3 regions of the Kitasatospora sp. NPDC056273 genome follow, and region 2 is predicted to be linked to each of the others. Evidence: predicted binding sites of a transcription regulator. Region 2 holds the regulator's gene; each other region holds the start of a gene.
What was found. The regulator HrcA, encoded in region 2, represses chaperone genes, less so after heat shock. The targets are predictions, from matches to a motif close to TTNGCACTCNGNNNNNCNGAGTGCNAA.
Positions count from the first base shown of each region.

Region 1: the regulator HrcA is predicted to act here: its motif matches at 7,758-7,784, upstream of groES (co-chaperone GroES).
Region 3: the regulator HrcA is predicted to act here: its motif matches at 2,884-2,910, upstream of ACFCY1_RS23910 (FmdB family zinc ribbon protein).

Region 1 covers NZ_JBHJSJ010000031.1:86,935-96,794, forward strand. Annotated here, with positions in the region: gene ACFCY1_RS25570 (alpha/beta fold hydrolase) at 1-129, shown strand, start outside; gene tsaE (tRNA (adenosine(37)-N6)-threonylcarbamoyltransferase complex ATPase subunit type 1 TsaE) at 246-743, shown strand; gene ACFCY1_RS25580 (hypothetical protein) at 889-1,104, shown strand; gene ACFCY1_RS25585 (hypothetical protein) at 1,189-1,755, opposite strand; gene tsaB (tRNA (adenosine(37)-N6)-threonylcarbamoyltransferase complex dimerization subunit type 1 TsaB) at 1,910-2,584, shown strand; gene rimI (ribosomal protein S18-alanine N-acetyltransferase) at 2,608-3,096, shown strand; gene tsaD (tRNA (adenosine(37)-N6)-threonylcarbamoyltransferase complex transferase subunit TsaD) at 3,089-4,180, shown strand; gene ACFCY1_RS25605 (hypothetical protein) at 4,177-4,437, shown strand; gene ACFCY1_RS25610 (polysaccharide deacetylase family protein) at 4,518-5,420, shown strand; gene ACFCY1_RS25615 (methyltransferase domain-containing protein) at 5,473-6,639, opposite strand; gene ACFCY1_RS25620 (hypothetical protein) at 6,697-7,026, opposite strand; gene ACFCY1_RS25625 (hypothetical protein) at 7,023-7,343, opposite strand; gene ACFCY1_RS25630 (hypothetical protein) at 7,340-7,675, opposite strand; gene groES (co-chaperone GroES) at 7,926-8,231, shown strand; gene groL (chaperonin GroEL) at 8,347-9,860, shown strand, end outside.
Region 2 covers NZ_JBHJSJ010000037.1:7,129-16,988, forward strand. Annotated here, with positions in the region: gene hemW (radical SAM family heme chaperone HemW) at 1-265, shown strand, start outside; gene ACFCY1_RS27580 (DUF3097 domain-containing protein) at 375-1,202, opposite strand; gene ACFCY1_RS27585 (hypothetical protein) at 1,234-1,818, opposite strand; gene htpX (zinc metalloprotease HtpX) at 1,848-2,768, opposite strand; gene hrcA (heat-inducible transcriptional repressor HrcA) at 3,056-4,090, shown strand; gene dnaJ (molecular chaperone DnaJ) at 4,166-5,302, shown strand; gene ACFCY1_RS27605 (16S rRNA (uracil(1498)-N(3))-methyltransferase) at 5,391-6,140, shown strand; gene ACFCY1_RS27610 (PDZ domain-containing protein) at 6,293-9,538, shown strand; gene ACFCY1_RS27615 (histidine triad nucleotide-binding protein) at 9,690-9,860, shown strand, end outside.
Region 3 covers NZ_JBHJSJ010000028.1:41,690-51,549, reverse strand. Annotated here, with positions in the region: gene ACFCY1_RS23920 (potassium/proton antiporter) at 1-991, shown strand, start outside; gene ACFCY1_RS23915 (MFS transporter) at 1,360-2,706, shown strand; gene ACFCY1_RS23910 (FmdB family zinc ribbon protein) at 2,922-3,233, shown strand; gene ACFCY1_RS23905 (hypothetical protein) at 3,516-3,806, shown strand; gene mscL (large conductance mechanosensitive channel protein MscL) at 3,837-4,256, shown strand; gene ACFCY1_RS23895 (hypothetical protein) at 4,300-4,527, opposite strand; gene ACFCY1_RS23890 (sigma-70 family RNA polymerase sigma factor) at 4,707-5,678, opposite strand; gene ACFCY1_RS23885 (phosphatase PAP2 family protein) at 6,104-6,979, shown strand; gene ACFCY1_RS23880 (carbon-nitrogen hydrolase family protein) at 7,061-7,960, shown strand; gene ACFCY1_RS23875 (FtsX-like permease family protein) at 8,023-9,860, opposite strand, start outside.

The DNA.
Region 1 (9,860 bases), on a different contig from region 2:
CTGGTCGACCACGAGCTGGCCCGGCTGCTGCGCCGGGCCGCCGGCTTCGCCGGGGCCGCGCCGCTGCCCGCGGCCGTCCTCGACCTGGCCGGGGAACGGACCGCGGAGACCGCCGTCGACCCCGCCTGAGGCCCGGGTGCCCGCCCGGAGGGCCCACCCGCCGCGCGGGTGCCCGCCGATGTGGCACGGTAGCGGTGGCGGCCGGTGGTCGGCGCGCCGTACGGACCGAAGGGCAAGACACGCGCATGGGCTCGCACGCCACTCTCACCGTCCCCACCCCGGAGCGGATGGGCCGGCTCGGCCGGGAGCTGGCCGCGCTGCTGCGGCCGGGTGACCTGGTGCTGCTCTCCGGCGAGCTGGGGGCGGGGAAGACCACGCTGACCCGGGGCCTGGGGGAGGGGCTGCAGGTCCGCGGGGCGGTGACCTCGCCGACCTTCGTGATCGCCCGGGTGCACCCCTCGCTGGTCGGCGGCCCGGCGCTGGTGCACGTGGACGCGTACCGGCTGGGCGGGGACCTGGACGAGATGGAGGACCTCGACCTGGACGTCTCGCTGCCCGAGTCGGTGGTCGTGGTCGAGTGGGGCGAGGGCAAGGTCGAGCGGCTGTCCGAGGACCGGCTGGAGGTCCGGATCGAGCGCGCCATCGGCGGCACCGAGGGCGGGGACGACCAGGACCCGCGCCGGGTGGTGCTGACCGGCATCGGCCCGCGCTGGGCGGACGCGGCGCTGGCGGAACTCGGATAGCCGGGAGGGCGCCGACGACCCGCCGACGGGGCTCCGACGACTCGCCGACATCTTGCCGACAGACTGTCGGCAAGATGTTGCGGCCGGGGTGCCGGGCGTGGTGGGATGGGTGCTGCGGTTAGGTCTGCCTAACTAGGGAGGCGCCATGTCGAGCACCACCCCCGCCCCGCAGCGCGCGGTCACCGCCGCCGGGGCCGGAGAGTCCGCCCGTCGCGTTCCGGGAGAGCCGATGCGGGCGCTGCTGGCCGCCTGCGCGGCCGCCGAGGCGGTGTCCACACCGCCCGGACCGCGCCCCCGGCAGGACGGACCGCGGCCCGGACACGACGAACGGCCCGAGGCGCGGACGCCCCGGGCCGCCTGAGGCCGCTCCTCCCGAACCCGAACCCGAACCCGAACCCGAACCCGAACCCGAACCCGAATCCGGGCCGCCCGGTCCCGTCCGGGCTCAGGCGATCACGACCACCTTGGTGTCCTTCGGCGCGAAGTCCCAGAGCAGCTGCCCCTCGGCGCGGCCGCTGCGGATGCCGCCGGTCTTGGCGCTCGGGTCGGTGGTCGGCGTCGCGCCGTCCACCGCCGCGCTGAAGCCGAACACCACGCCGTTCTGCTGCGCGAAGCGCACCACGTGCTCGATCTGCTTGCCGTCCGTCCCGGTGGTGGTCGGGGTGCGGCTGTACACCGCGTAGCTGCCCGGGGCCGGCTCGACCGAGCCCGGGGTGACCGGGAAGGCGGCCGCGACCTGCGGGCTCTTCTTCGGGTCGACCAGCCAGACGTAGTGGCTGCCGACCGAGTACACCACCCGGGTGCCGGTGCCCGAGGTGGCCGGCAGCGGGGGGACGGTCGGGGTGGCCGCGGCGGTGGGCGCCGCGGCGGTGGCCGTGCCGGTCGCCGTGGTGGTGGCGGTGGGCTTGGGGCCGCCGGCCCGGTCCTGGGCGCCGTTGGCCTGGAAGGCCAGCAGGCTCACCACCGCCAGGGCCCCCAGGGTCAACCCCGTGACCACCACTCCAGGACCCATCTTCGCCACGTTGCCGCTCCCGCCGCCGTCCCTTTACGTACGGCCCCATCGTGCCAGGTTCATCCGCGCGGGTCGCAGTGCCTCGGATCTGTGTTCCCGCCTGGTACACCCTGCCGATCGGCCGGTCGGCCCAACGTCGGTCTAACCTTGACCCGTGCTGCTGCTCGCGTTCGACACCGCTACCCCCGCCGTCACCGCCGCCGTCCACGACGGCACGGCCGTCCTCGCCGAGACCCACCAGGTCGACGCCAGGCGCCACGGTGAACTGCTGCTGCCCGCGATCGACCAGGTGCTGCGGGCCGCCGGGGTGGACAAGCACCGGCTGACCGGCATCGCGGTCGGCGTCGGCCCCGGCCCGTACACCGGCCTGCGGGTCGGACTGGTGACCGCCGCCGCGCTCGGCCACGCCCTCGGGCTGCCGGTGCACGGCGTCTGCACGCTGGACGCGATCGCCTTCCAGGCCCGCGCCGAGGGCCTGGCCGGGCAGCCGTTCACGGCCGCCACCGACGCGCGCCGCAAGGAGGTCTACTGGGCCTCGTACGACGCCGAGGGCCGCCGCACCGAGGGCCCCGCCGTGGACCGCCCGGCCGAGCTGACCCCGCAGCCGCGCTCCGTCGGCGCCGGCGCGCTGCTCTACCCCGACGCCTTCCCGGGCGCGCACGGCCCCGAGCACGTCTCGGCCGGCGCCCTGGCCGGCTTCGCCGCCGCCGAGCTGGCCGCCGGGCGCGAGCTGCTGCCCAACCACCCGCTGTACCTGCGCCGCCCGGACGCCCAGGTCCCCGCGGCCTACAAGAACGTTCTGGGAGGCAAGGCGGTGCTCCCGGCGTGAACCACGGCACCACCCTGCGCCCGATGCGCTGGTGGGACATCGCGCCGGTGCTGGAGCTGGAGCTGCGGCTCTTCCCCGAGGACGCCTGGTCCGCCGGGATGTTCTGGTCCGAACTGGCCGAGTCCCACCCCGGCGGCACCCGCCACTACACCGTCGCGGCCGCCCCGGACGGCAGGATCGTCGGCTACGCCGGACTGATGGCGATCGCCGGCGAGGGCGACGTCCAGACCATCGCCGTCGACGAGCGCCACCAGGGCGCCGGCCTCGGCACGGCGCTGCTCACCGACCTGATCCGGGAGGCCGCCCGGCGCGAGTGCGCCGAGCTGCTGCTGGAGGTGCGGGTGGACAACCCGCGCGCCCAGCGGCTGTACGAGCGCCACGGCTTCGAACCGGTGGGCATCCGGCGCGGCTACTACCAGCCCGCCAACGTCGACGCGCTGGTGATGCGCCTCGACCACCCGAGCACTGACAGCACTGACCCGAAGGACATTGAGGACACCCGCCATGGCTGACGAACCGCTCGTCCTCGGCATCGAGACCTCCTGCGACGAGACCGGCGTCGGCATCGTGCGCGGCACCACGCTGCTGGCCGACGCGGTCGCCTCCAGCGTCAACGACCACGCCCGCTTCGGCGGCGTCGTCCCGGAGATCGCCAGCCGCGCGCACCTGGAGGCGATGGTCCCGACCATCCAGCGCGCCCTGGACACCGCCGGGATCAAGGCGAGCGACCTGGACGGCATCGCCGTCACCGCCGGCCCCGGCCTGGCCGGCGCGCTGCTGGTCGGCGTCAGCGCCGCGAAGGCGTACGCCTGGGCGCTGGACAAGCCGCTGTACGGGGTCAACCACCTCGCCTCGCACATCTGCGTCGACCAGCTGGAGCACGGCCGGCTGCCCTCGCCGACGATGGCCCTGCTGGTCTCCGGCGGGCACTCCTCGCTGCTGCTCAGCGAGGACATCACCAGCGACGTCCGCCCGCTCGGCGCGACCATCGACGACGCGGCCGGCGAGGCCTTCGACAAGGTCGCCCGGGTGCTCGGCCTCGGCTTCCCCGGCGGCCCGATCGTCGACCGCACGGCCCGCGAGGGCGACCCGAAGGCGATCGCCTTCCCGCGCGGGCTGAGCGGCCGCAACGACCCGGCGTACGACTTCTCCTTCTCCGGCCTGAAGACCGCCGTCGCCCGCTGGGTGGAGGCCAAGCGCCGGGCCGGCGAGGAGGTGCCGGTCGCCGACGTGGCGGCGTCCTTCCAGGAGGCGGTCACCGACGTGCTCACCCGCAAGGCCGTCAAGGCGTGCAAGGACAACGGCGTCGACCACCTGATGATCGGCGGCGGCGTGGCGGCCAACTCGCGGCTGCGCGAGATGGCCCAGCAGCGCTGCGACCGGGCCGGCATCCGGCTGCGGGTGCCCCGGCCGGGCCTGTGCACCGACAACGGCGCGATGGTCGCGGCACTGGGCGCCGAGATGGTGTGGCGCGACCGCACGCCGTCCGCCCTCGACCTGTCGGCGGACTCCTCGCTGCCGGTGACCGAGACCCACGTGCCCCACACGGACTTCCACGGCCAGGCCTACGACGCCCTCGGCGGCGGCGCGGCATGACCGTCGCCGCGATGTGGGAGGCCCGGGCGGCGACCGGCCGGGGCGACGAACTCGCCGCCTGGGTACGGGAGTCGGTGCTGCCCGCGGTCCGCGGCTCGGCCGGTCTGGAGCGCCTCGAACTGCTCTCCGCCCCGGGCGAGCGGGTGCTGCTGATCACCTGGTGGAACGGCGAGCCGGTGCCCGTCGCCGACCCGCCCGCCGGGCTGCTCGGCCGTCCGGTGCACCGCTGGTCCTTCACCAGCGAGCACGTCGAGTAGCCCCTGGCCGGGAACCGCCGCGGCGGTCGGTACCGTGCATAGCTGAGAGAAGGCTGGACGGGAACCGGGAGCGCGCAGCGGTGATCAGGCGGAGCAGGACCAGGACGTACGGGGTGGGGGCGCTGGCCCTGCTGGCCTTCGCCACCGCGTGCGGGGACAACGGGGGCGGTGGCGGTGCCGCCCCCGCCGCCACGACGGCGGCGGCCACGCCCCGGCCCACCGGCGCGGCGCCGACCAGTGCCTCCGCGCCCCCTTCGGCGGGCACCCCGGCGGGCGCCGACGCGGCGGCCTGGGCCAAGTGGAACCTCACCCCGCTCGCCCCCGCCCCGGCGCCGCCCGCCGACAAGCCGATCAAGCTCGAACGGACTGGCCCCGTACCGGTGTTCAGCGATGTGAAGACCAGCGACAAGGTCGTCTTCATCACCATCGACGACGGCGCCGAGAAGGACCCGAAGTTCGTCGAGATGCTCACCGACCTCAAGGTGCCGATCTCGATGTTCCTGACGAAGGACATCGTCAAGAACGACTACGGCTACTTCAAGCCGCTCCAGGCGCTGGGCAACCACATCCAGAACCACACCGTGGACCACCCGGTGATGAGCAAGCTGTCGGCCGACAAGCAGAAGGCCGAGATCTGCGACGACCAGGCCGCGCTCACCCAGCAGTACGGCACCGCCCCGCTGCTGTTCCGCCCGCCGTTCGGCGACGGGGCCAACACCCCGGTGCTCAACACCTCGGTGCAGCAGTGCGGCCCGCGCGCGATCGTGCTCTGGCGCGAGTCGATGCAGATCCACGACATGCAGTACCAGGCCGCGGACAAGAAGCTGAAGCCCGGCGACATCGTCCTGGCGCACTTCCGCGGCCCCAAGGAGCTCAAGGGCGCCACGATGACCCAGATGTTCGGCGACCTGCTGGCCCGGATCCAGGAGCAGGGCTTCTCGGTGGCCCGGCTGGAGGACTACATCCAGGCGCCCGCCTCGTAGCCCCGTCCCGGTCCCGGGCCCGGCGCCGTGGGCCGGGCCGCCGCGCCGGGGGTCAGACCGGCTGCCCCAGCATCATCAGCGGCCCGTTGTCGGTGCGGCTGAGGATCACCGTGACGGTGTTCGGCCCGGAGGGCTTGAGCTGGCGGCGCAGCTCCTCCGGGGTGATCGCCATCCCGCGCTTCTTGATCACCACCGTGCCGACCGCCCGCTCGCGCAGCAGCGCCTTCAGCTTCTTGATGTTGAAGGGCAGCACGTCGGTGAGCTCGAAGGCGTGCGCGTACGGCGTCGCGACCAGCTCGTCCGAGGTCAGGTAGGCGATCTTCGGGTCGATCAGCCGGCCGCCCACCTGCCCGGCCACCTCGGCCACCAGGTGGGCCCGGATCACCGCGCCGTCCGGCTCGTACAGGTAGCGCCCGACCGGGCCGGCCGGCGGGTCGGGCAGGTCGCCGCCGGTCAGGCTGGCGCCGTGCGGCAGCAGGGTGGCGCGGTGCGGGCTGGTGGCCCTGGTGCCGAACCAGAGCACCGCCTCCTTGACGTCGCCGTGGTCCGAGACCCACTCGGCCTCGGCGTCCTCCGGCACGGCCTCGTGCGGGATGCCCGGCGCGACCTTCAGCGCGCCGATCGGGGTCCGCCGGCCGGCCTCGATCGCCCAGGAGAGCGGCGGGGCGTACGCCTCCGGGTCGAACACCCGGCCGCGCGCGGTGCGCCGGGCCGGGTCGGTGAACACCGCGTCGTAGCCGGTGACGTCCACCTCGGCGACGTCCGCGCAGCGCACCTCGACCAGGTCGGCCAGGCCCAGCGCGGCCGCGTTGGCCGCGGTGGCGGCGCAGGCCGCCGGGTCCCTGTCGACGGCCAGCACCTCGATGCCGGCCCGGGCCAGCGCCAGCACGTCCCCGCCGATGCCGCAGCACAGGTCCGCCAGCCGCCGTACGCCCAGGTCGGCGAACCGCCGGGCCCGCCACTCGGCCACGCTGCGCCGGGTGGACTGCTCGACCCCGTTGGGCGTGAAGTACATCAGGTCGGCGTCCGCCCCGAACTTCGCCCGCGCCCGCTGCCGCAGCCGCGCCTGCCCGAACGCGGCCGACACCAGCTCCGCCGGGTGCTCCCGCCGCAGGCGGGTCGCCAGCGCGAGCTCCTCCTCGGGGGTGAACTCGCGCAGCTCGGCGAGCAGGGCCTGGCCCTCGGGGGTCAGCAGCGGCTGGAGGTTCTCGGTGTCCACGGGGCCATTCTCGCGGGTCGGCCGGGTGGCCGGTCGGCCGGAGCGGCCGCGCGGCGTTCACCGGCCGATGACGGGGACGTCGGAGGTCAGCCAGAACACCAGCGGCATCAGCGGCGCGGCCGCCAGCGCGGCGTACGGCGTGATCCGGTACCCGAGCCGCCGGGTGCCCCGGCCGGTCAGTGCCAGCAGGACGAGCATCACCACGACGCCGAAGACGTCCAGGGCCTCCACCCCGGGGCCGTACAGGGCGAGCAGCTTCAGCCAGTTGAGCACGAACGACCCGACGGACGCCGCCGCGACGGCCCCGGCGACCACCACCGCGGCGAGCACCAGGTCCGGCGCCCAGTGGACCGGCGGCCGCCCGGGCGCGCCGTGGGGCCGGCTCACCGGAGCCACCCCGCGCCGGCGAGGGCGGTCAGCAGGGCGGGGCTGACCGCGGCGGCGACCGGGGTGATCCGGTAGCCCCGCCGGTGGGTGTACCGGGCCACCGCCACGACCGGGACGAGCAGCAGCGCGGTCGCGGCGCCCCGGGCCGCCCAGCCGCCGATCGCGGGGTGGGCCTCCAGCGCGAGCGCGGCCAGGAAGGCCGCGATCCAGCCGAACCCCAGCAGCGAGGCGGCCCCCAGGACCGTCAGCAGCGCGAGCAGCAGGTCCGTCGGACGGCCGACCGGGCGCAGCGGGTCGGCGGGCGGCAGCCGGTTCACCGCCACAGCACGCCCGAGGAGAGGACCGCTGGCAGCGCGAACGGGGCGAGCCCGGCGGCGACCGGGAGGAGCCGGTAGCCGGACCGCCGGCTGCGGAAGGCCACCACGAGGCCCGCCGCCAGGGCGACCACCGGGGCGGCCAGCATCCCGATGCCCAAGAAGGCCCACCCGCGCCCGTCCCCGTCGTCCCCGTAGCCGGGGATGTTGCCGAGGCAGGCGACGAGGAGGAAGGCGACGAACGGCAGCACGGCCCCCAGCAGGGGCAGCGACAGCAGGGCGAGGGCGGCGTCCTTGGGCCGGGACGGGCCGATGCGCACCGGGATCGAGGTCATGGCAGGAGTCTGGCGGGGCCGGGCCCGGTCGTACATGAGTACGGCTACTCAATCGCGAACCGGGGACTTCCGGGACTCGCCGTTGGCACTCTGGTTGACTGAGTGCTAACACGGCCCTATGGTCATCCTTGGCACTCACCACTAGGGGAGTGCTAACGCGACGACGTGTGTCTGACCCCCGCGACGGCAGGCCCGCAGGATCGCCCCTACCCGTTAGAAAACCCCGTAATCTCCGAAGGGGAGCTCGGACGTGACCACCAGCAGCAAGGTTGCCATCAAGCCGCTCGAGGACCGCATCGTGGTCCAGCCGCTCGACGCCGAGACCACCACGGCCTCCGGCCTGGTTATCCCGGACACCGCCAAGGAGAAGCCCCAGGAGGGCGTCGTCCTGGCCGTCGGCCCGGGCCGCTTCGAGGACGGTCAGCGTCTGCCGCTCGACCTCGCCGTCGGCGACATCGTCCTGTACTCGAAGTACGGCGGCACCGAGGTGAAGTACAAGGGCGAGGAGTACCTCGTCCTCTCGGCCCGCGACGTTCTCGCGGTCATCGAGAAGTAAGACGTACCGACCCGCCCCGGATCCGTGTCCCAGTGACAGGGGCCCGGGGCGTGGTTGTTGGTTCACGTAGTTCGGCGGCCGGTGGGCCGGCCGCAGCCCCGAGGGAATAGGGAACATGGCGAAGATCCTGCAGTTCGACGAGGACGCCCGCCGCTCGCTGGAGCGCGGTGTCAACAAGCTGGCCGACACCGTCAAGGTGACCATCGGCCCCAAGGGCCGCAACGTCGTCATCGACAAGAAGTTCGGCGCCCCGACCATCACCAACGACGGTGTCACCATCGCCCGCGAGGTCGAGCTGGACGACCCGTACGAGAACCTTGGCGCGCAGCTCGTCAAGGAGGTCGCCACCAAGACCAACGACGTCGCGGGTGACGGCACCACGACCGCCACCGTGCTGGCCCAGGCCCTGGTCAACGAGGGTCTGCGCAACGTCGCCGCCGGTGCCGGCCCGGCCGCCCTGAAGAAGGGCATCGACAAGGCCGTCGCCGCGGTCTCCGAGCACCTGCTGTCCGTCGCCCGCGAGATCGAGGGCAAGGACGACGTCGCCGCCGTCGCCTCCCTCTCCGCGCAGGACACCCAGGTCGGCGAGCTGATCGCCGAGGCGATCGACAAGGTCGGCAAGGACGGTGTCATCACCGTCGAGGAGTCGAACACCTTCGGCGTGGAGCTGGACTTCACCGAGGGCATGCAGTTCGACAAGGGCTACCTGTCGCCGTACTTCGTCACCGACGCCGAGCGCCAGGAAGCGGTCCTCGAGGACCCGTACATCCTGATCAACCAGGGCAAGATCTCCTCGATCCAGGAGCTGCTGCCGCTGCTGGAGAAGATCCTCCAGGGCGGTGCCTCCAAGCCGCTGCTGATCATCGCCGAGGACGTCGACGGCGAGGCGCTGTCGACCCTGGTCGTGAACAAGATCCGTGGCACCTTCAACGCCGTCGCCGTCAAGGCCCCGGGCTTCGGCGACCGCCGCAAGGCGATCCTCGGCGACCTGGCCGTCCTGACCGGTGGCCAGGTCATCTCCGAGGAGGTCGGCCTCAAGCTCGACCAGGTCGGCCTGGACGTGCTGGGCACCGCCCGCCGCGTGACCATCACCAAGGACGAGACCACGGTCGTCGACGGTGCCGGTGACTCCGAGGCCGTCGCCGGCCGCGTCGCCCAGATCAAGGGCGAGATCGCCGCGACCGACTCCGACTGGGACCGCGAGAAGCTGCAGGAGCGCCTGGCCAAGCTGGCCGGCGGCGTCTGCGTCATCAAGGTCGGCGCCGCCACCGAGGTGGAGCTGAAGGAGCGCAAGCACCGCCTGGAGGACGCCATCTCGGCGACCCGCGCCGCGGTCGAGGAGGGCATCGTCGCCGGCGGTGGCGCCTCCCTGGTCCACGCCGCCAAGGTGCTGGACGAGGGCCTGGGCCTGTCGGGTGACGAGGCCACCGGTGTCGCCGTGGTCCGCAAGGCGCTGCACGAGCCGCTGCGCTGGATCGCCCAGAACGCCGGCCTGGAGGGCTACGTCATCACCTCCAAGGTCGCCGAGCTGGAGATCGGCCAGGGCTACAACGCCGCCACCGGCGAGTACGGCGACCTGGTGAAGGCCGGCGTCATCGACCCGGTCAAGGTCACCCGCTCCGCCCTGGA
Region 2 (9,860 bases):
CCAAGCCCTCGCCGAGCACCGCACCCCGGCCCTGGCCCGCGAGGTGCTGGCCGACGAGGACCGCCGCGTCGAACGCATCCTGCTGGAGCTCCGCCTGGTCGACGGCATCCCCCTCGACCTCCTCACCGACACCGGCCGCGAGGCCGCCGACCGCCACCTCGCCGACGGCCTCCTCGCCCCCGGCCCCTACGCCCGGGGCCGCGCCACCCTCACCCTCCAGGGCCGCCTCCTGGCCGACGCCGTCGTACGTGACCTGGTGGACTGACCGAGGGCTTACCGTGTGCGCACCTCTCCGAGCGGACCAGCCTCTTCGGCGAGGCCGTTCCTGTGGATCCGATGGGTGTGAGTCTGGTGACTGCCGACTTTCCCCGCCGTCACTCCGGCAGGGCCGTGAAGTCGATCAGTTCCTCGACCCGGCCCAGGAGTTCGGGCTCCAGGTCCTTGTAGGAGTCGACCTTCGAGAGGATGTGCTTCCAGGCCGCGGGGGTGTCCACCGGCCAGCCGAGGCGGCGGCAGGTGCCCTCCTTCCAGTCCTCGCCCCTGGGGACGGCGGGCCAGGCGGGGATGCCGACGGAGGAGGGCTTCACGGCCTGCCAGATGTCGATGTAGGGGTGGCCGACGACCAGCACCGAGTCGCCGGTGACCCGGGCGGCGATGCGGTGCTCCTTCGTGCCCGGGAGCAGGTGGTCGACCAGGACGCCGAGGCGGCGGCCGGGGCCGGGGGCGAAGTCGGCGACGATCGCGGGCAGGTCGTCGATGCCGCGCAGGTACTCGACGACCACGCCCTCGATCCGCAGGTCGTCGCCCCAGACCCGTTCGACCAGCTCCGCGTCGTGCCGGCCCTCGACGTAGATGCGGGACTCGCGGGCGACCCGGGCGCGGGCGCCGGGGACGGCGACGGAGCCGGAGGCGGTGCGGCCCGGGGTGCGGGCGGGGGCCGGGCCGGCCGGGCGGACCAGGGTGACGACCCTTCCCTCCAGCAGGAAGCCGCGCGGCACCAGGGGGAACACCCGGTGCTTGCCGAACCGGTCCTCCAGGGTGACGGTGAAGCCCTCGGCGGTCTTCTCGCAGCGCACCACGGCCCCGCAGTAGCCGGTCGCCGCCTCCTCGACCACCAGGTCCCGCTCGGCGGGCACCTCCGGGGCGGGCTGCTGCTTCTTCCACGGCGGGGTCAGGTCGGGTCCGTACTGGCGGCTGCGCATACGGGTGATCATAGGGAGGGCGGACGGCGCGTCAGAGGCCCGGCGCGCCCCAGACCGGGAACCAGCGGCTCAGGTCCTTCTCCAGCCGCAGGTCGTTCCCCAGCATCGCGTTGACCTGCAGTTCCAGCGGACTGTTGCGCCGCTCCCCGCCGCCGGGCATCGGGGCGAAGGGGTAGAACGTCCCCCGCTTGTAGAGGTAGACGAGGGCCAGCGACCGCCCGTCCGGGTCGCGGAAGCCGACCAGCGAGCAGAGCAGCTGCGGCCCGAAGCCGTTCGCCTCCAGTTCGCTGTTGACCGCGTGCAGGTCGTTGACCAGTTCGGGCAGTTCCTCGGGGCGGTGCCGGGCGAGCAGCCAGGAGTAGCCGTAGCCGTCCTTGGAGGCCTCCACGGGGACGCCGCCGCGCTCGGTGTCGGCGTCCAGCAGCGCCCGGACCTGCTGCTGGACCTGGACGAAGGCCGCGCCCTCGACGGCCGCGAAGCAGACCGAGCCGAGCCCGGTGGGGGTGAACCCGGCCCCGGCCTCCAGGGTGAGCGCGGCGGACGGCACGCCGAACAGCTGGTCGAGGTCGGGCTTGACGGGCTTGGTGCGGCCGAACAGGGCGTCCAGGATTCCCACGGCGGTCCTCTCGGGTCGAAAACTGAGGCTCAGCGGCCGAGCTGCTCGGAGATCTTCGCCAGCTGCTCCAGCCGCTTCTCCAGGCTCGGGTGGGTGGAGAACAGCTGCGAGGCGGCCTCCCGGGCGCTCAGCGCGGGGGCGAAGTAGAAGGCGTTGTACGGCTGGGCCTGGCGCAGGTCCTTGCTGGGGATGGCCGCGATCTGCCCGGTCACCTTGGTGAGCGCCGAGGCGAGGGCGCTGGGGTGTCCGGTGAGCTGGGCGGCGGCCCGGTCGGCGGCGAGTTCGCGGTAGCGGGACAGCAGCCGGGTGAGCAGGAAGCTGATCGCGTAGACGACGACCGACACCAGCGGGATGATCAGCGCCAGGACGGCCGCGTTCTGGTCGTTGTTGTTGCGCCCGCCGCCCATGAACCCGCCGTACATCGCGATCCGGGTCATCGCCCCGGCGAGGACGCCGAGGAAGCCGGCGATCGTCATCACCGCGACGTCCCGGTGGGCGACGTGCGACAGCTCGTGCGCGAGGACGCCCTCCAGTTCCTCGGGCTCCAGCCGGCGCAGCAGCCCGGTGGTCACGCAGACCACCGCGTTCTGCGGGTTGCGGCCGGTGGCGAAGGCGTTCGGCATGTCGTTGTCGGCGACCGCCACGCGGGGTTTGGGCATGTCGGCCAGGGCGCAGAGCCGGTCGATGGTGCCGTGCAGCTGGGGGAACTGTTCCGGGGACACCTGGCGGGCGCCCATCGCCCGTTCGGTGATCTTGTCGCTGAACCAGAACTGGGCCACGAACAGCCCGCCGGAGATCAGGACGATCAGTGGCCAGGCGCCGCGCAGCAGCGCGATCAGCAGGCCGGTGAAACCGACGTACAGCAGCCCGATCACGAACATCGTCGCGACCATGCGGCCGGTCAGGCCGCGGTCCGGCGCGAAACGGGTGTGCTGGCCCGAGCTCGACATCGCTTGCTCCTCCATTCGCCGTCGCTTTCGATGCTGCCACCCGGACGGCCTCCCGGCACCACCCCGGCGCCGGGAGGATCGAACCGCCGGGGCCCCGCGGGCCGTGAGCGGAACTGCGGGGAGGATCACCCCGGTCCGGCCGTTCCTGCCGTAGGACCCGGGCCTTACACTGGCAGGTACGGTTTTGGCACTCGCGTGTTCAGAGTGCCAGGGCAAGGGTCTTCGGAGCGGCCCGCAGCAGCAAGGGACACAGTCGGACAACGTGCGAAGACGGAGGTGCGTGCCCCATGGCCGGTGAGGTCCGCCAGCTGGACGAACGCAAGCTCGCCGTGCTCCGCGCGATCGTGCAGGACTACGTGGGCACCGAGGAGCCGGTCGGCTCCAAGGCCCTGGTGGAACGGCACAACCTCGGGGTCTCGCCGGCGACCGTCCGCAACGACATGGCGGCGCTGGAGGAGGAGGGCTACATCCACCAGCCGCACACCAGCGCCGGCCGCATCCCGACCGACAAGGGGTACCGCCTCTTCGTCGACAAGCTCGCCGAGATCAAGCCGATGAGCGCCCCCGAGCGCCGGGCCATCCGGCACTTCCTGGACGGCGCGGTCGACCTGGACGACGTGGTCGCGCGCACCGTGCGGCTGCTCGCCCAGCTGACCCGGCAGGTCGCGGTGGTGCAGTACCCCTCGCTGACGCGCTCCACCGTCCGGCACATCGAGCTGGTGGCGCTGGCCCCGGCCAAGGTGATGCTGGTGCTGATCACCAACACCGGCCGGGTCGAGCAGCGGATGGTCGACTGCCCGGGCCCGGTCGGCGAGACGGTGCTGGCGGACCTGCGGGCCCGGATCAACGCGAGGGCCGCCGGCCGGCGCCTCCCGGAGGTCCCGGGGCTGCTGGAGGAGCTGCCGGCGCAGTTCGAACCGGCCGAGCGGCCGACCGTCAGCACGGTCCTGGCGACCCTGTTCGAGACGCTCGCCGAGCAGAACGAGGAGCGGATCATGCTGGCCGGCACGGCCAACCTGACCCGCTTCGGGCACGACTTCCCGCTCAGCATCCAGCCGGTGCTGGAGGCCCTGGAGGAGCAGGTCGTCCTGCTCCGCCTCCTGGGTGAGACCGCGGACGCCGCGATGACGGTCCGGATCGGGCGGGAGAACACCTACGAGGGGCTGACTTCCACGTCCATCGTCTCGGTCGGCTACGGTTCGGGCGACGAGAGCGTGGCGAAACTGGGTGTGATCGGTCCGACCCGGATGGACTACCCGGGCACAATGGGGGCGGTGCGAGCGGTGGCGCGGTACGTGGGCCAGATCCTGGCCGAGTCCTAGCAAAGGCCGCCGTCGGAAATCCGACGGCGGTGACCAGTCGCAGCACTACTACAGGCGGAACAAGCGGAGCATTTGGTGGCCACGGACTACTACGCGGTACTCGGCGTCCGACGGGATGCGGGGCAGGACGAGATCAAGAAGGCGTTCCGGCGCCTGGCGCGCGAACTGCACCCGGACGTCAACCCGGACCCGAAGACGCAGGAGCGGTTCAAGGAGATCAACGCCGCTTACGAGGTGCTCTCCGATCCGCAGAAGCGCCAGGTCTACGACCTCGGCGGGGACCCGCTGTCCCCGGGCGGCGGCGCGGGCGGTTTCGGCGCCGGCGCGGCGGGCTTCGGCTTCTCCGACATCATGGACGCCTTCTTCGGCGCCGCGGCCGGCCAGCGCGGCCCGCGCTCGCGCACCCGCCGGGGCCAGGACGCCATGATCCGGCTGGAGATCACCCTGGAGGAGGCCGCTTTCGGCACCACCAAGGAGCTCCAGGTCGACACCGCCGTCACCTGCACCACGTGCAGCGGCGAGGGCGCGGCCCCCGGCACCTCGGCGCAGACCTGTGACATGTGCCGCGGCAAGGGCGAGGTCTCCCAGGTCACCCGGTCCTTCCTGGGCCAGGTCATGACCTCCCGCCCCTGCCCGCAGTGCCAGGGCTTCGGCACCGTCGTGCCGACCCCGTGCCCGGAGTGCGCCGGCGACGGCCGGGTGCGCGCCCGCCGCACGCTGACCGTCAAGATCCCGGCCGGTGTCGACAACGGCACCCGGATCCAGCTGGCCGGCGAGGGCGAGGTCGGCCCCGGCGGCGGCCCGGCCGGCGACCTGTACGTCGAGATCGCCGAGACCACCCACACGATCTTCCAGCGGCGCGGGGACGACCTGCACTGCACCGTCACCATCCCGATGACGGCGGCCGCGCTCGGCACCCAGGTGCCGCTGCAGACCCTGGACGGCCTGGAGGAGGTCGACATCCGGCCCGGCACCCAGTCCGGCCAGTCGATCCCGCTGCACGGCCGGGGCATCACCCACCTGCGCGGCGGCGGCCGGGGCGACCTGATAGTGCACGTCGAGGTGAAGACGCCCAGCAAGCTCGACCCCGAGCAGGAGGAGCTGCTGCGCCGCCTCGCGGTGCTGCGCGGCGAGGAGCGGCCGTCCGGCCAGTTCGCGCCGGGCCAGCAGGGCCTCTTCTCCCGGCTGAAGGACGCCTTCAACGGCCGGTAGCCGTCCGCGGAGGGGTGCCGGGGGGGCAATGACCCCGGCACCCCTTTCGCGTGTCCGTCCCACTTCCGCACGAAAGAGGTTCCCCGTCATGACCGCGCCCGTCTTCGTCGTCGAGACCGAGCGGATCGCCGCCGCCGCGCCCGGGGCCGTGGTGCGCCTGGACGGCCCGGAGGGGCGGCACGCGGCCGCGGTGAAGCGGCTGGAGCCGGGCGAGGCGGTGACCCTGGCCGACGGGCTGGGGCTCGGCGTGGACGGCACGGTCGCCGAGGTGCTCGGCAAGGACGCGATCGACGTGCGGGTCGCCGCCGTGCGCCGCGAGCCGGAGCCCGCGCCGCGGATCGTCGTGGTCCAGGCGCTGCCCAAGGGCGACCGCGGCGAGCTGGCCGTGGAGACCATGACCGAGGTCGGCGTGGACGTGGTGATCCCGTGGGCCGCCTCGCGCTGCATCACCCAGTGGAAGGGCGAGCGCGGCGCCAAGGCGCTCGCCAAGTGGCGGGCCACCGCGCGGGAGGCGGGCAAGCAGTCCCGCCGGCTGCGCTTCCCCGAGGTCCGCGAGCCGATGACCACCAGGCAGCTGGCGCCCGTCCTGGCGGGGGCCGCGTTCGCCGCCGTGCTGCACGAGGAGGGCGCCGAACCGCTGGCGCACGCCGTGCTGCCGGAGGGCGGGGACATCGTCCTGGTGGTCGGCCCGGAGGGCGGGGTCTCCCCGGAGGAGCTGGCGGCCTTCGCCGGGGCGGGCGCCGGGCCGTACCGGCTGGGCCCCTCGGTGCTGCGCACCTCCACCGCCGGGGTGGCCGCCGGCGCGCTGCTGCTCGGGCGCACCGGCCGCTGGTCGTAGCACCCCGGGCGCACCCCTGGCAGGCCGTCGGCGCGCCCCTCGGCGCGCCCCCGTACACCCCGGCGGCGACCGCGGCACGGCCGTCCGCGGACGGCGCCGGGAGTCTGGGAAAAACGGCGCGGACGGTCCGTGTACCTGCCTAGGCTGGCCGGGTGACGGACTCCCAGAGCACCTCCCCGAACTCCTCGGCGGGCGCCTACCTTCGCCATCCCCACCTGCACGGCGACCTGCTCGCCTTCGTCGCCGAGGACGACCTCTGGCTCGCCCCGCTGGACGGCGGCCGGGCCTGGCGGCTGACGGCGGACCACCTGCCGGTCCACCACCCGAGGTTCTCCCCGGACGGGCGGCACCTCGCCTTCACCTCCACCCGGGACGGCGCCCCCGAGGTGCACGTGGTGCCGGTGGACGGCGGCCCCTCGCGCCGGCTCACCCACTGGGGCAGCCACCAGACCCGGGTGCTGGGCTGGACCGCCGACGGCCGTCCGATCGCCGCCACCGGGGCCGGCGAGGCCAGCCTGCGCCGCACCTGGGCGCACGCCGTGCCGCTGGACGGCGGCGAGCCGCAGCGGCTGCCGTACGGGCCGGTCGGCGGGCTCGCCTTCGAGCCGGGTGGTGACCGGGTGCTGCTGAGCAGCGTCAACGGCCGCGATCCGGCCTGGTGGAAGCGGTACCGGGGCGGGCGGGCCGGAAAGCTGTGGCTCGGCCGGGAGGAGTTCGCCCGGGTCCACGCGGAGCTGGACGGGCAGCTGGACTCCCCGCTGTGGGTCGGGGACCGGATCGCCTTCCTGTCCGACCACGAGGGTGTCGGCGAGCTGTGGTCCAGCCGCCCGGACGGCACCGACCTGCGCCGCCACAGCACCGACCCGGACGGCTTCTACGCCCGCGGCGCCGGCACCGACGGCACCCGGGTGGTCTTCCACCGGGCCGGCGACCTCTGGCTGCTGGACGACCTGGCGGGTGCCGAGCCGCGCCGGCTGGACGTCCGGCTGGCCGGCCCGCGGGCCGGGCGCCGCCCCCGCCCGGTGCCCGCCGCGCACTGGCTGGACTCCGTCGCCCCCGACCGCACCGGCCGGGGCAGCGCCGTGGTGGTGCGCGGCGGCGTGCACTGGCTGACCCACCGCGAGGGCCCGGCCCGGGTGCTGGACGAGACCCCGGGCGTGCGCGGGCGGCTGGCCCGGGTGGTGCCCGGCGAGGACGGCGCCCAGGGCGTGCTCTGGGTGTCCGACGCCGAGGGCGGGGACGCCCTGGAGTTCGCCCCCGACCTGCACGGCGCCGAGCGCCGCCGACTGGCCGCGGGGCGGCTCGGCCGGGTCAACGCGCTGACGGTCTCCCCGGACGGCAAGCAGGCCGCGCTCGGCGCGCACGACGGCCGGGTGCTGCTGGTGACGCTCGCCGACGGCGCCGTGCACGAGCTGGACCGCAGCGCCGACGGCGAGCCCGGCACCCCGGCCTTCAGCCCGGACTCGGCCTGGCTGGCCTGGTCGCGCCCGGTGCGCGGGATGGGCCCGCACTCGCTGCGCCAGATCGTGCTGGCCGACCTGGCGACCCGGACGGTCGGCGAGGTCACCCAGCCGCGCTTCGTGGACACCTCGCCCTCGTTCACCGCGGACGGCCGCTACCTGGCCTTCCTGTCGGTGCGCAACTTCGACCCGGTCTACGACGCGCACGTCTTCGACCTGTCCTTCCCGAACGGCTGCCGCCCCTACCTGGTCACGCTGGCCGCCGACACGCCCTCCCCGTTCGGGCCGCAACGGGCCGGGCGCCCGCTCGGCGGGGAGGAGGACGAGCCGAAGGCCCGGAAGGCGGACGGCGAGGCGGCGGCCGCCGACGCCGCGCCGGTGACCAGGGTGGACCTGGACGGCATCGCCGACCGGATCATTCCCTTCCCGGTCGAGGGCGGCCGCTTCGAGGAGCTGGCCGCCGCCAAGGACGGCGTGCTCTGGACCAGGGCCCCGCTGACGGGCGAACTCGGCGACGAGGCCGCCTCGTTGGACGACGACCGGCCCCGTCCGGTGCTGGAGCGCTTCGACCTGCGCAAGCGCCGGGTCGAGCAGCTGGTGCACGGCGTGGACGACTTCTCGGTCAGCGCGGACGGCACCCGGGTCGCCGTGCTGGACCAGGGCGAGCTGAGGGTCGTCCCGGCGGACCACAAGGGCGGCGACGACGAGGAGGCCGCCGTCGACCTCGCCCGGCTGCGGATCACCGTCGACCCGGCCGCCGAGTGGCGGCAGATGTACGCCGAGAACGGCCGGCTGATGCGGGACAACTTCTGGCGCCCCGACCTCTCCGGCGTCGACTGGGACGGGGTGCTGGAGCGCTACCGGCCGCTGGTCGAGCGGGTCGGCTCGCACGACGAACTGGTCGACCTGCTCTGGGAGGTGCACGGCGAACTCGGCACCTCGCACGCCTACGTGATGCCGTACGGCCGGTACACCGAGCCCGCCCGGCGCCAGGGCCTGCTCGGCGCCGACCTCGTCCGGGACGGCGGGCACTGGCGGATCGGCCGGATCCTGCCCGGGGAGTCCTCCGACCCCAGGGCCCGCTCGCCGCTGGCCGCGCCCGGCGCGGCGATCCGCCCGGGCGACGCGGTGCTCGCCGTCAACGGCCGCCCGGTGGACCCGGTCACCGGCCCGGCCCCGCTGCTGGCCGGCACCGCCGGGCAGCCGGTCGAGTTGACGGTGGCCGGGAAGGACGGCACCGACCGGCGCCACCCGGTGGTCGTCCCGCTCGCCGACGAGGAGGCGCTGCGCTACCACGACTGGGTGGCCGGGCGGCGGGCCGCGGTGCGCGAGCTGTCCGGCGGGCGGCTGGGCTACCTGCACATCCCCGACATGCAGACGGCCGGCTGGGCCCAGCTGCACCGCGACCTGAGCACCGAGATGGCCCGGGAGGGCCTGGTCGTCGACGTCCGGGGGAACCGGGGCGGCCACACCTCGCAGCTGGTGATCGAGAAGCTGGCCCGCAAGATCATCGGCTGGGACGTCATCCGGGACACCGACCACCCGGTGCCCTACCCGGCGGACGCCCCGCGCGGCCCGGTGGTCGCGCTCGCCGACGAGTTCACCGGCTCGGACGGCGACGTGGTCAGCGCCGCCATCCAGGTGCTCGGCATCGGCCCGGTGGTCGGCACCCGCACCTGGGGCGGGGTGATCGGCATCGACAGCCGCTACCGGCTGGTCGACGGCACCCTCGTCACCCAGCCCAAGTACGCGCTGTGGCTGGAGAAGTACGGCTGGGGCCTGGAGAACCACGGCGTCGACCCGGACGTCGAGGTGCCGTTCGCCCCGCACCACTGGGCGGCCGGCGAGGACCCGCAGCTGTCCGAGGGCGTCCGGCTCGCCCTGGCGAAGCTCGCCGGGGCCCCGGCCCGCACCGCGCCGCCGCTGCCCTGGGCGTAGCGGCTCCGGGGCGGGACGCCGGCCGGTCCGGCGTCCCGCCCCGCGGGTGCGGCCCCGGGGCGCCGGAAGCGCCAGCAGGCCGTCGCCCGGCTCGGCTAGGCTGCGCCCGTACGGCCCCACCACCCGACACACCGATCCCGAGGAGAGAGCCATGGCCGGCGAGCCGCAGCCCGACTGCCTGTTCTGCAAGATCGTGGCGGGCGAGATCCCGGCGACCGTGGTGCGCAAGACCGAGCGCACCCTCGCCTTCCGCGACATCGCCCCCAAGGCTCCCGTGCACGTGCTGGTGATCCCGCACGCGCACTACCCGAACGCGGCCGCG
Region 3 (9,860 bases), on a different contig from region 2:
CATCCTGGTCGTCGCCTTCGCCACCACCGGGGAACTGGACTCCTGGTACGTCCTGATCGGCACGATCGTCGCCGAGCTGGCCATCGGCGCCGTCATAGGCCTGGCCGTCGGAAAGATAGGGGCCTACGGGCTCAAGCACGTCGCACTGCCCTCCTCGGGCCTCTACCCGATCGCCGTGATGGCGCTCACCGTGCTCGCGTACGCCGGCGGCGCGCTGCTGCACGGCTCCGGCTTCCTCGCCGTCTACATCAGCGCGGTGATCCTCGGGAACTCCAAGCTGCCGCACGGCCCGGCCGTCCGCGGCTTCGCCGACGGGCTCGCGTGGATCGGGCAGATCGGCATGTTCGTGCTGCTCGGGCTGCTCGTCACGCCCGAGACCATGGGCGACGCGGTGGTGCCCGCGCTGGTGATCGGCGGGGTGCTGGTGTTCCTGGCCCGGCCGCTGTCGGTGATGGTCTCGCTGACCCCCTTCAAGGTGCCGGCCCGCGAGCAGGCGCTGCTGAGCTGGGCCGGGCTGCGCGGGGCGGTGCCCATCGTGCTGGCCACCATCCCGGTGGTGTCCGGCGCGCACCGGGCCGAGGACGTCTTCAACATCGTCTTCATCCTGGTCGTCGTCTTCACCCTGCTCCAGGGGCCGACCCTGCCCTGGGTGGCCAAGCGGCTGCGGATCGACGAGGGCGACATGGGCCAGGACCTGGGCATCGAGTCCGCCCCGCTGGAGAAGCTGCACGGACACCTGCTGTCGGTCGCGCTCTCCCCCACCTCGAAGATGTCCGGCGTGGAGATCAGCGAACTGCGGCTGCCCAAGGGGGCCGCGGTCACCCTGGTCGTGCGCGAGGGGAACTCCTTCGTGCCGGACAAGGCGACGGTGCTGCGGGCCGGCGACGAACTGCTGGTGGTCACCACGGACGAGGTCGGCGAGGCCGCCGAGCGGCGGCTGCGGGCCGTGGACAAGGGCGGCAAGCTCGCGGGGTGGCTGAACGGGCGGTGACGGGCGCCGGGCCCGCCCCGGCTCAGGGTCCCCTGACGGGCCTGCGGGCCCGCCCCGGTCCGTCCCGGCTCTCCTCGGTCCGCCTTGGTCCGGGGGCCCTGACGGGCCTGCGGGCTGGGGTGGGCTGGCGGTGTCTACGCGCGTAACTGTATGCTGGTTCGACCACGCCGTATAACCACCGCTAGACCACCCCAGCATCTGCCTGACGCAGAGTTGGCGCGACCGCTCGGCGGCCGCGGTCCGGCCCCCGGCCACCACGCCGGACCGACCCGGTATCTACCCCGGTCGACGCGCGAGAGGACGACTCTCGGCGCCGTCGGGGCCACACCATGCCCTGCCGCGCTACCAGGCAGCAGGAAGGACCGACCGTGACGGCGCGCCGAACGGTCGACACCGCCGCGCACCCCGCGGCCACCCCCGCAGCTCCCGCCCCCGCCCGCGTCGGGTACGGCGAGCTGCTGCGCACGCCCGGGGCCTGGACGTTCCTGTCCCCCGCCCTCGTCGCGCGACTGCCGTACGCGATGCTCAGCATGGGCATCCTGCTGCTCGTCACGCAGACCCACGGCTCGTACGGCACCGCCGGTACGGTCACCGCGGTCGCCGCCGTCGCCCAGGCCCTGATCGGGCCGCAGACCGGGCGGCTCGCCGACCGCTACGGCCAGGCCTCGGTGCTCGTCCCGACCGTGCTGGTGCACGCCGTCTCGGTCGGCGTGCTGATCGCCCTCGCGCTCGGCCACGCGCCCGCCTGGAGCCTGTTCCTGGCCGCCGTGCCGGCCGGTGCGAGCGTGCCGCAGGTCGGCGCGATGGTCCGGGCCCGCTGGGTCGCCAGGTTCACCGCCGACGGCGCCTCCGACGCCTCCGCGGCCCGGGTGAGCACCGCCTTCGCCTTCGAGTCCGTGACGGACGAGTTCACCTTCGTGATCGGCCCGATCCTGGCCTCCGGCATCGCCGCCCTCGCCAACCCGGCCACCGCCCTGGTCGCCGAGGCCGCGCTGACCCTCGTCGGCGGCCTGGCCTTCGCCGCCCAGCGGGGCACCGCCCCGGCCCGGATCGTGCCGCAGCCCGGCACCAGGCGCGCCTCGGCGCTCGCCTCCCCCGGCGTCCGGCTGCTGGCCGGGACCTTCCTCGGGGTCGGCGCGGTGTTCGGCGGCATGCAGGTCTCGGTGAACGCCTTCGCCGACTCGGTCGGGCAGCACGACGCCGGCGGCACCGTGTACGGGATCTTCGCCGGCGGCTCCATGCTGGCCGGCGTGCTGTACGGCGTGATCGCCTGGCGGCGGCCGGTGCAGCAGCGGATGCTGTTCAGCTACGCGCTGCTGGTGCTGGGCTGCTCGGTGCTGTGGGCGATGCCCAACCTGGTCGCGCTGACCGTCGCCGGGCTGGTCTGCGGGCTGGCCATCGCGCCGACCCTGATCAGCGGCTACACCCTGGTCGAGACGCTGGTCGCGGACGGGGCCAAGACCGAGGCCTTCACCTGGCTGACCGGCGCCATCGGGCTGGGGCTGGCGGTCGGCTCGATGGCGGCCGGCCGGCTGATCGACGGGCACGGGCCCTCCACCGGGTTCCTGGTGCCGGTGGTCGGGGCCGGGCTCGGACTGGTCGTGCTGGCCTCGCTGCGACACCTGCTGGTGGCGCCGCGGGGCGAGGAGACCGCCGGTGCGGGGACCGCGGAGGGCGGGCGTCCGATGCAGCTGGCGGGTGTCGCCGAGGGCTGAGCGGGGCGGCGGCCGGGGGCCGGGCCTCCGGTCGCCCGGGGCCGAGCCGACGGCGGCCGGAGGCTGCGCGGGTGTCGTCCGGGAACCGGGCCGACGGCGGCCGACGGGTGCTGCGGGGCCGATCTCACACCGGGGTCGCTGGACTGATCCCGCGGAATGCCGCATCATTGACCATCGTTAGCACTCATCAGGCGAGAGTGCCAGGAGGAAGACAAGTGCCCACGTACCAGTACCAGTGCACCGAGTGCGGCAACGGCCTGGAGGCGGTGCAGAAGTTCACCGACGAGGCGCTGACCACGTGCCCCGACTGCCAGGGACGGCTCCGCAAGGTCTTCTCGGCCGTGGGCGTCGTGTTCAAGGGCTCCGGCTTCTACCGGACCGACAGCCGTTCGTCCTCCAGCAGCTCGGTGGGCGCCGGGTCGTCGTCGACCCCCTCGACGTCGTCCACCGCGTCCACGTCCTCCTCGTCGACGTCGTCGGGCTCCGGCTCCTCGACCTCGTCCAGCCCGGCTCCGGCCGCGAGCTGATCCCGGCGCCGGGCACCATCGGCCCGGACGGCCCGTAGACCAGGGAAAGGCCCGTCGACCCCGCTTCCACGCGGGGCGGCGGGCCTTTTCGCATGCCCGCCCGGGCGCCCTGTCACCCCGGAGGGGTCGACCTCACTCCGGCGAGTGAACGAAGTTGTCCACAGGGGCGAGTTGTCCACAGGCCTGGGGAAAGGGCTTTCCGAGTTCGCCGGAAACGCCCATCGTGTGGGCATCCGGTCGGTCCGCGAGGGGCCGGCCCGCCGACACCCCGGAGGTGCGTCGATGACGACCGCGAGCTTCTCCCTCCCCCTGCCGCTGCCGCTGCCACTGCCCGCGCCCGCCGTGCCGCCCCGGCAGGAGCTGCCGAGCTTCCCGCCGATCCGGCGCGGGTGCGGCGGGTGGCACCGCTGGCGCAGTGCGGTGCGGCGGCGGGCCGCCGTGCCCGTCCTGGTGCTGCTCGCGGTGGCGTCGGCGCTGGCACTGGGGCCCGCGCGGGCCGGGCTGCCGCCGCCCCAGGGAGGCGCACTGGGCCGGACGGGTTGTCAGTCCGGGGCTGCGGAAGATCACCCGTAACCGGGAGGCGACTTCGTCGTTCGAGGCGGCATGAAAGGCTTCAAGGAATTCCTGCTGCGTGGAAATGTCGTCGAACTCGCCGTCGCCGTGGTCATCGGCGCGGCTTTCACCAACATCGTCAACGCCTTCGTCAAAGGCGTGATCAATCCGATCGTCGGAGTCTTCGGGACCAAGGACCTCGCGTCCTACAGTTCCTGCCTCAAGGGGCCCTGCGAGGTGAGCCCGACCGGTGAGGTCACGTCCGGGATCCTCATCCTGTGGGGATCGGTGCTCAGCGCCGTGCTCCAGTTCCTGATCACCGCGGCGGTCGTCTACTTCGCCCTGATCGTGCCCATGAACAGGCTGGCGGCCCACCGCAAGAGCCTCGCCGAGGAGGCGGCGGAGGCCGAGGCCAAGGAGGTCCAACTGCTGACCGAGATCCGCGACGCGCTGGTCGCGCCGCTGCGCTGACCGGCGGGCGCCGTTCCCGTCCCCGTTCCCCCGTCCCCGTTCCTCAGTCCCCGTGGTGCGGCGGGCGCTGGCTCAGGTACCAGTCCAGCCCCCGTCCACCGCTCTCCCCCGCCCCGGGGCGGCCGCCCCAGCCTGCGTCGGTGTCGTCCCCGGACTGCTGGTCCAACGGGTCCCGGAAGACCAGCCGGGCCTTCGCGGCCGCGGCCTTCCGGAGCTCCTGCTCCTGTTCCCCGCCCTGCTCCCGGTCCTTTTCCTGCCCCTGCTCGCTCACGCCGTCCACTCCGTCCGCTCGTCCCTTTCCTCCAGCCTAAGAGCCCCGTGGCACGCCTCGGGCCCCGGTGCGGGGCGCTCCGCACCAGGGCCCGATGAGGGCGGGTCCAGGCAGCCGGCCGGGAGGCTTCCCCGGCGGCCTCTCAGGCGGCTTCCTCAGGCTGCTTTCCCGGCGGCCTCTCAGGCGGCTTCGAAGCCCGCGTGGTCCGCGATCTTCTTCAGCTCGGCCAGCGCGTGCTTCTCGATCTGGCGGATCCGCTCGCGGGTGAGGCCGTGCTGCTTGCCCACCTCGGTGAGGGTGCGCTCGCGGCCGTCCTCCATCCCATAGCGGGAGCGGATGATCGAGGCGGTGCGGTCGTCCAACCGCCCGATCAGGCCGTCCAGTTCCTCCCTGCGGAGCATGACCATCACGGCGTCCTCGGGGGACGTGGCCCCGGTGTCCTCGACGAGGTCGCCGAACTGGGTCTCGCCCTCGTCGTCGACCGACATGTTGAGGCTGACCGGGTCGCGCGCCCAGTCCAGCACGTCCTTGATCCGGGCCTCGGTGGTGTCCAGCTCGGCCGCGATCTCGGCCGGCTCCGCCTCGCGGCCCAGCTCCTTGGACTTCTCCCGCTGCACCCGCCGGATCCGCCCGAGCTCCTCCACCAGGTGCACGGGCAGCCGGATGGTGCGGGACTGGTCGGCGATGGACCGGGTGATCGCCTGCCGGATCCACCACGTCGCGTACGTGGAGAACTTGAAGCCCTTGGCGTAGTCGAACTTCTCGACGGCGCGCACCAGGCCCGCGTTGCCCTCCTGGATGAGGTCCAGCAGCGGCAGGCCGCTGCGCGGGTAGCGGCGGGCGACGGCGACCACGAGCCGGAGGTTGGAGCGGATGAAGACGTCCTTGGCGCGCTCGGCGTCGGCGGCTATCGCCTCCAGCTCCTCGCGCGTGACGCCGTCGGGGAGTTCGCCCTCGTCCAGCATGTGCTGGGCGTACACGCCGGCCTCGATCCGCAGCGAGAGCTCGACCTCCTCGGCGGCATCGAGCAGGGGTGTCCTGGCGATCTCGTCGAGGTACATGCCGACCAGGTCGCGGTCGGCCTCGAGGTTGGTCGGGCGGGCCGCGCGACTCCGGTCGGCCCTGTCGCGAACGACGGCACGGGTGGCCATGCTTGCTCCCTTTGCTGCTGTTGCCGAGGTCTGCCTGCCTGCCTCGTGAGGGCAAGAAATGCGGGCCCCTCGGGGCCTCACACGTAACGATCCAACGAACAGATTCCGGACAACATTCCCAAGTCACTCAGATTCTTCCCGGCGATGCAGTATGCTGCCGGTTTTCACCCCGGTTCTGGACACTGGGTGACCGGTCGGGCACTTCCCGTGTCATCGGGTGACCGCTCCGGGAGTGTTTTCTTCACTCGACCCTCACGCGGCCACCGCCCACCCGTTGAACCCGCGAACGGCCGCCGACGTTCCCCGCGCACCCGGCAGTCCGTCCCAGCCCACACCCCGGCGCACGCAGGTCCTCCGCACAAACGATGCCGAATCGCTATCACTCCGGCCCTTGCTCGGCACGGGACACTGGGAAGGTGTCAGCCATGCACCTGACCAACAGCACGACCATCCTCACTGCGCGTAATCGCAGTCTCCTTCGGGACGCCGCGCTCGCGCTGGGCTGTGCCGCGCTGTTCGGCCTGCTGGCGGCCCTGGTCACCGGCCAATGGCGCCCGCTCGCCCGCTTCGACCAGGAGTGGATCGGCGAACTGCACACCTACGCCCGGGAGCACCGGATCTGGACCGCCTCGGTGCAGACGCTCTCCGACATCGGCGGCACCGTCACGATGCGTACGCTTCTCGGAATCGCCGCCGGGTGGCTCTGGTTGATCGGCGCCCGGGTGCTGGCCGGCTGGGTGGCCGCCCAGGCCCTCGTCGGCTGGGGCGTCCTGTGGGCGCTGAAGCTGTCCTTCGACCGCGCCCGCCCCTCCTTCACCGATCCGGTCTCGCACGCCGGCGGGCCGTCCTTCCCCTCCGGGCACGCCATGGCCTCGGCGATCACCTGCGCCGTCCTGGTCGGCCTGCTCTGGTACCGGGTCCGCCGGCGCGGCCGGACCGCCGCCTGCCTGGTGGCCGCGGCGACGGTGCTGACCATCGGCTGGACCCGGGTCGCGCTCGGCGTGCACTGGCCCAGCGACGTGCTGGCCGGCTGGCTGGCCGCCGGGATCGTGCTGGGCACCGTGACCGCCGTGATCCAGGTGTGGCGCCCCGGCGCGCTGGCCCAGGACGTACGGCGGGTCAACTGGCGTACCAGGCCCCGGGTACAGCGGGTCCTCGTGTCGGCCGGGCACCCCTCGGGCACCGCCGCCCCGCTGGACGAGGACGGACCGCACGGCGCGCGGGAAGGCGCCCCGGGCGAACCGGTGGACCCGGCCGACCCCGTCGACCCCGTCGACCGGCCGGACGAGGCCGTGCGCTGAGGCGCCGTCACCCCGCTGACCCGCCCTCGCCGCCCCGGTACTCCGACCCCGGCCGAGAGCCGTCGCGCTAGGTTGGCGGCCATGTCCGACACCCCTGCCCCCACCGCTCCCACGGCTCCCAACGCCCCCACCGCACCGGCCGGTTACCCCGGGCGCCCGCTGCGGATCGCCACCGTCCAGGCCCAGGCCGTGGCCGGTGACATACCGGCCAACGCCGCCCAGGCCGCCGGACTGATCCGCGAGGCCGCCCGGGCCGGCGCCCGGCTGGTGCTGTTCGCGGAGAAGTTCCTCTCCGGCTACGAGCCCGAGCTGATCAGCGCCGACCCCGTCAGGTACGCGGTCCAGCCCGGCGATCCGCGGCTCGCGCCGATCGCCGAGGCCTGTCGCGAGACCGGCACCGCCGCGGTCGTCGGCGCCGCCGTACGGGACGGCGCCGACCTGCGCGTCTCCGCCCTCGTCTTCGGCCCGGACGGCGGCTTCGTCACCCGCTACGACAAGCAGCACCTGTTCAAGAGCGAACGCGAGCACTACCGCCCCGGAACGGCCGGCTGCACCCTGGAACTGGACGGCTGGCGGCTCGGCCTCGGCGTCTGCTACGACTCCGGCTTCCCCGAGCACGCCCGCGCCGCAGCGCTCGACGGCTGCCACGCCTACCTGGTCGGCGCGCTGTTCAGCGTGGGCCACGGCCACCACGAGTCCCGCACCTGGTTCCCGGCCCGCGCGCTCGACAACACCCTCTACACGGTGCTCGCCAACCACATCGGCCGCACCGGCGAGTGGCACACCTGCGGCGGCAGCGCGGTCTGGGGCCCGGACGGCCGGCTGATCGCCGAGGCGGGCGAGGACCGGCGCGAACTCATCGTCGTCGACCTCGACCCGGACGTCCTGCGCACCACCCGCGAGACCGAGACCCTCCTCGCCGACCTCGCCCTCACCACGGGCCGGCCGCCCGCGCCCCGGACCCGCTTCACCCTGGCCTGAGCACCCCGCCGGGCCGACCCCCCCCCGGCAGCCGGTTGCCGGGCACCCGGCTGCCGGCCCGGTCAGGAGGCCCGCATCGCCGCCACCGCGCTCATCCGCCCGACCCGGCGGGCCGGGAGCACCGCGGCGGCCAGGCCGACCAGGACGGTCAGGCCCAGGGCGGCCAGCACCGGCAGGACCGGCGGGGTGCCGACCGTTCCCACCGTCGAGGTGATCGAGCGGGCGGCCGCCCAGCCGTAGGCGGCCCCCAGGCCCGTCCCGACCAGGGCGCCGGCCAGGGAGAGGAGCAGCGCCTCCAGGGTGAGCATCCGGCGGAGCTGTTCGCGGGACATCCCGATCGCGCGCAGCATGCCGATCTCGCGGGAGCGTTCGCTGATGCTGAGCATCAGGGTGGCGGCGACGCCGAGGCCGGCGATGGCGACGGAGAAGGACAGCAGGGCCATGCTGATGGTCTTCAGCCGGTCCAGCAGGGAGCGCAGGGTGTCCGCCTGGGCGGCCGTGTCGGCGACGGTCACCTGCGGGTGGTCGGCGAGGGCGTGGTCCAGGGCGCGGCGGGCGGTCGGCCGGTCCTCGCCGGCGGCCGGGCTGATCCAGGCCGTGGTGACGGGCGCGCCGGGGGCGAGGCGGTCCAGGGTCGCGGGCGCCACCAGCAGGGTGGCTCCGCTCTGCAGGGTGAACGGCAGGCTGCTGCGGCCGGGTTGGAGCCGCAGCTCGACGCCGCCGACCCGGCGCACCCCGGTGTCGCCGAGCCCGCTCAGTGCGCCGCCCTCGGTGAGCGCGCGGGCCCGGTCCACGTCGTCCGTCGAGGAGTTGAGCCGGGTGGCGTCGACGGCGGCGACCACGGTGGGCCGGCCGTCGAGGTCGACGGTGGCGGACCGGACCGGGGTCACGGTCAGTCCGTGCTCGGCGCCGAGCGCGCCGAGCGCCCCGGCGGGCAGGGCGCCGCCGCCGGTGGCGGCCGCCGAGAAGACCCCCGGCTGGCGCGCGGACACCACGGGCACCAGCGACTGCGAGGTGATGTCCAGCGCGGTGACCGCGCCGACCATCACGGTGACGCCGAGCAGCAGCGCCGAGCCGGTGGCCCCGGTGCGGCCCGGGTTGAGCCGCAGCTGCTGGGTGGCGAGCCGCCCGGCCGTACCGCCGAGCTTCCGGGCGGGCCGGCCGAGCACGGCGACGACGGCGGGCAGCACCCGGTGGGAGAGCCGCAGCACCCCGAAGAAGTTGGCGATGGCGCCGACGGTGACGGCGAGCAGCGACAGCGGCGGCGGGGCCACCGCCCCGGCCACCAGCAGCGCGGTGCCCGCGACCAGCAGTCCGGTGGTCCACACCGCGGCCCGCACCCGGGCGGCCCCGTCGGCCGGCGCGGGGGCGCCGCCGAGCGCGGCGATCGGCGGCACGGCCGCGGCGGCCTTCGCCGGGCCGCGGACGGCCAGCAGGGTCAGCAGCACGCCGAACAGCCCGGCCAGCAGGCAGGTCAGCGGGGAGGGCAGCAGCGACAGGTGCACCGGGCCGAGGTCGAGCCCGCCGACCACGGCGGTGCCGGCCGCGCCGAGGACGACGCCCAGCAGCACGCCCGTCGCCGAGGCGCCCACCCCGAGCAGCAGCCCCTGGCGGCGGATCAGCCGGCGCAGCTGCTGCCGGTCGGCGCCCACGCAGCGCAGCAGGGCGAGCTGGCGGGTCCGCTGGGCGAGCACCACGGTGAAGGTGTTGCCGACCACCATCCGCGCCACCGCGAGGGCGATCAGGACGAAGGAGAGCGAGGCGATCAGCACCATGCCGTACAGGGTGCTGCTCTGCCGGGTCGCCTCGTTGACCGAGGCCTCGCGGGTGTGCACCTGGACGTCGGCGCCGAGGGCGGCGCGCAGGGCTTCGACGGTCCCTGCCCGGGAGGCGCCGGGGG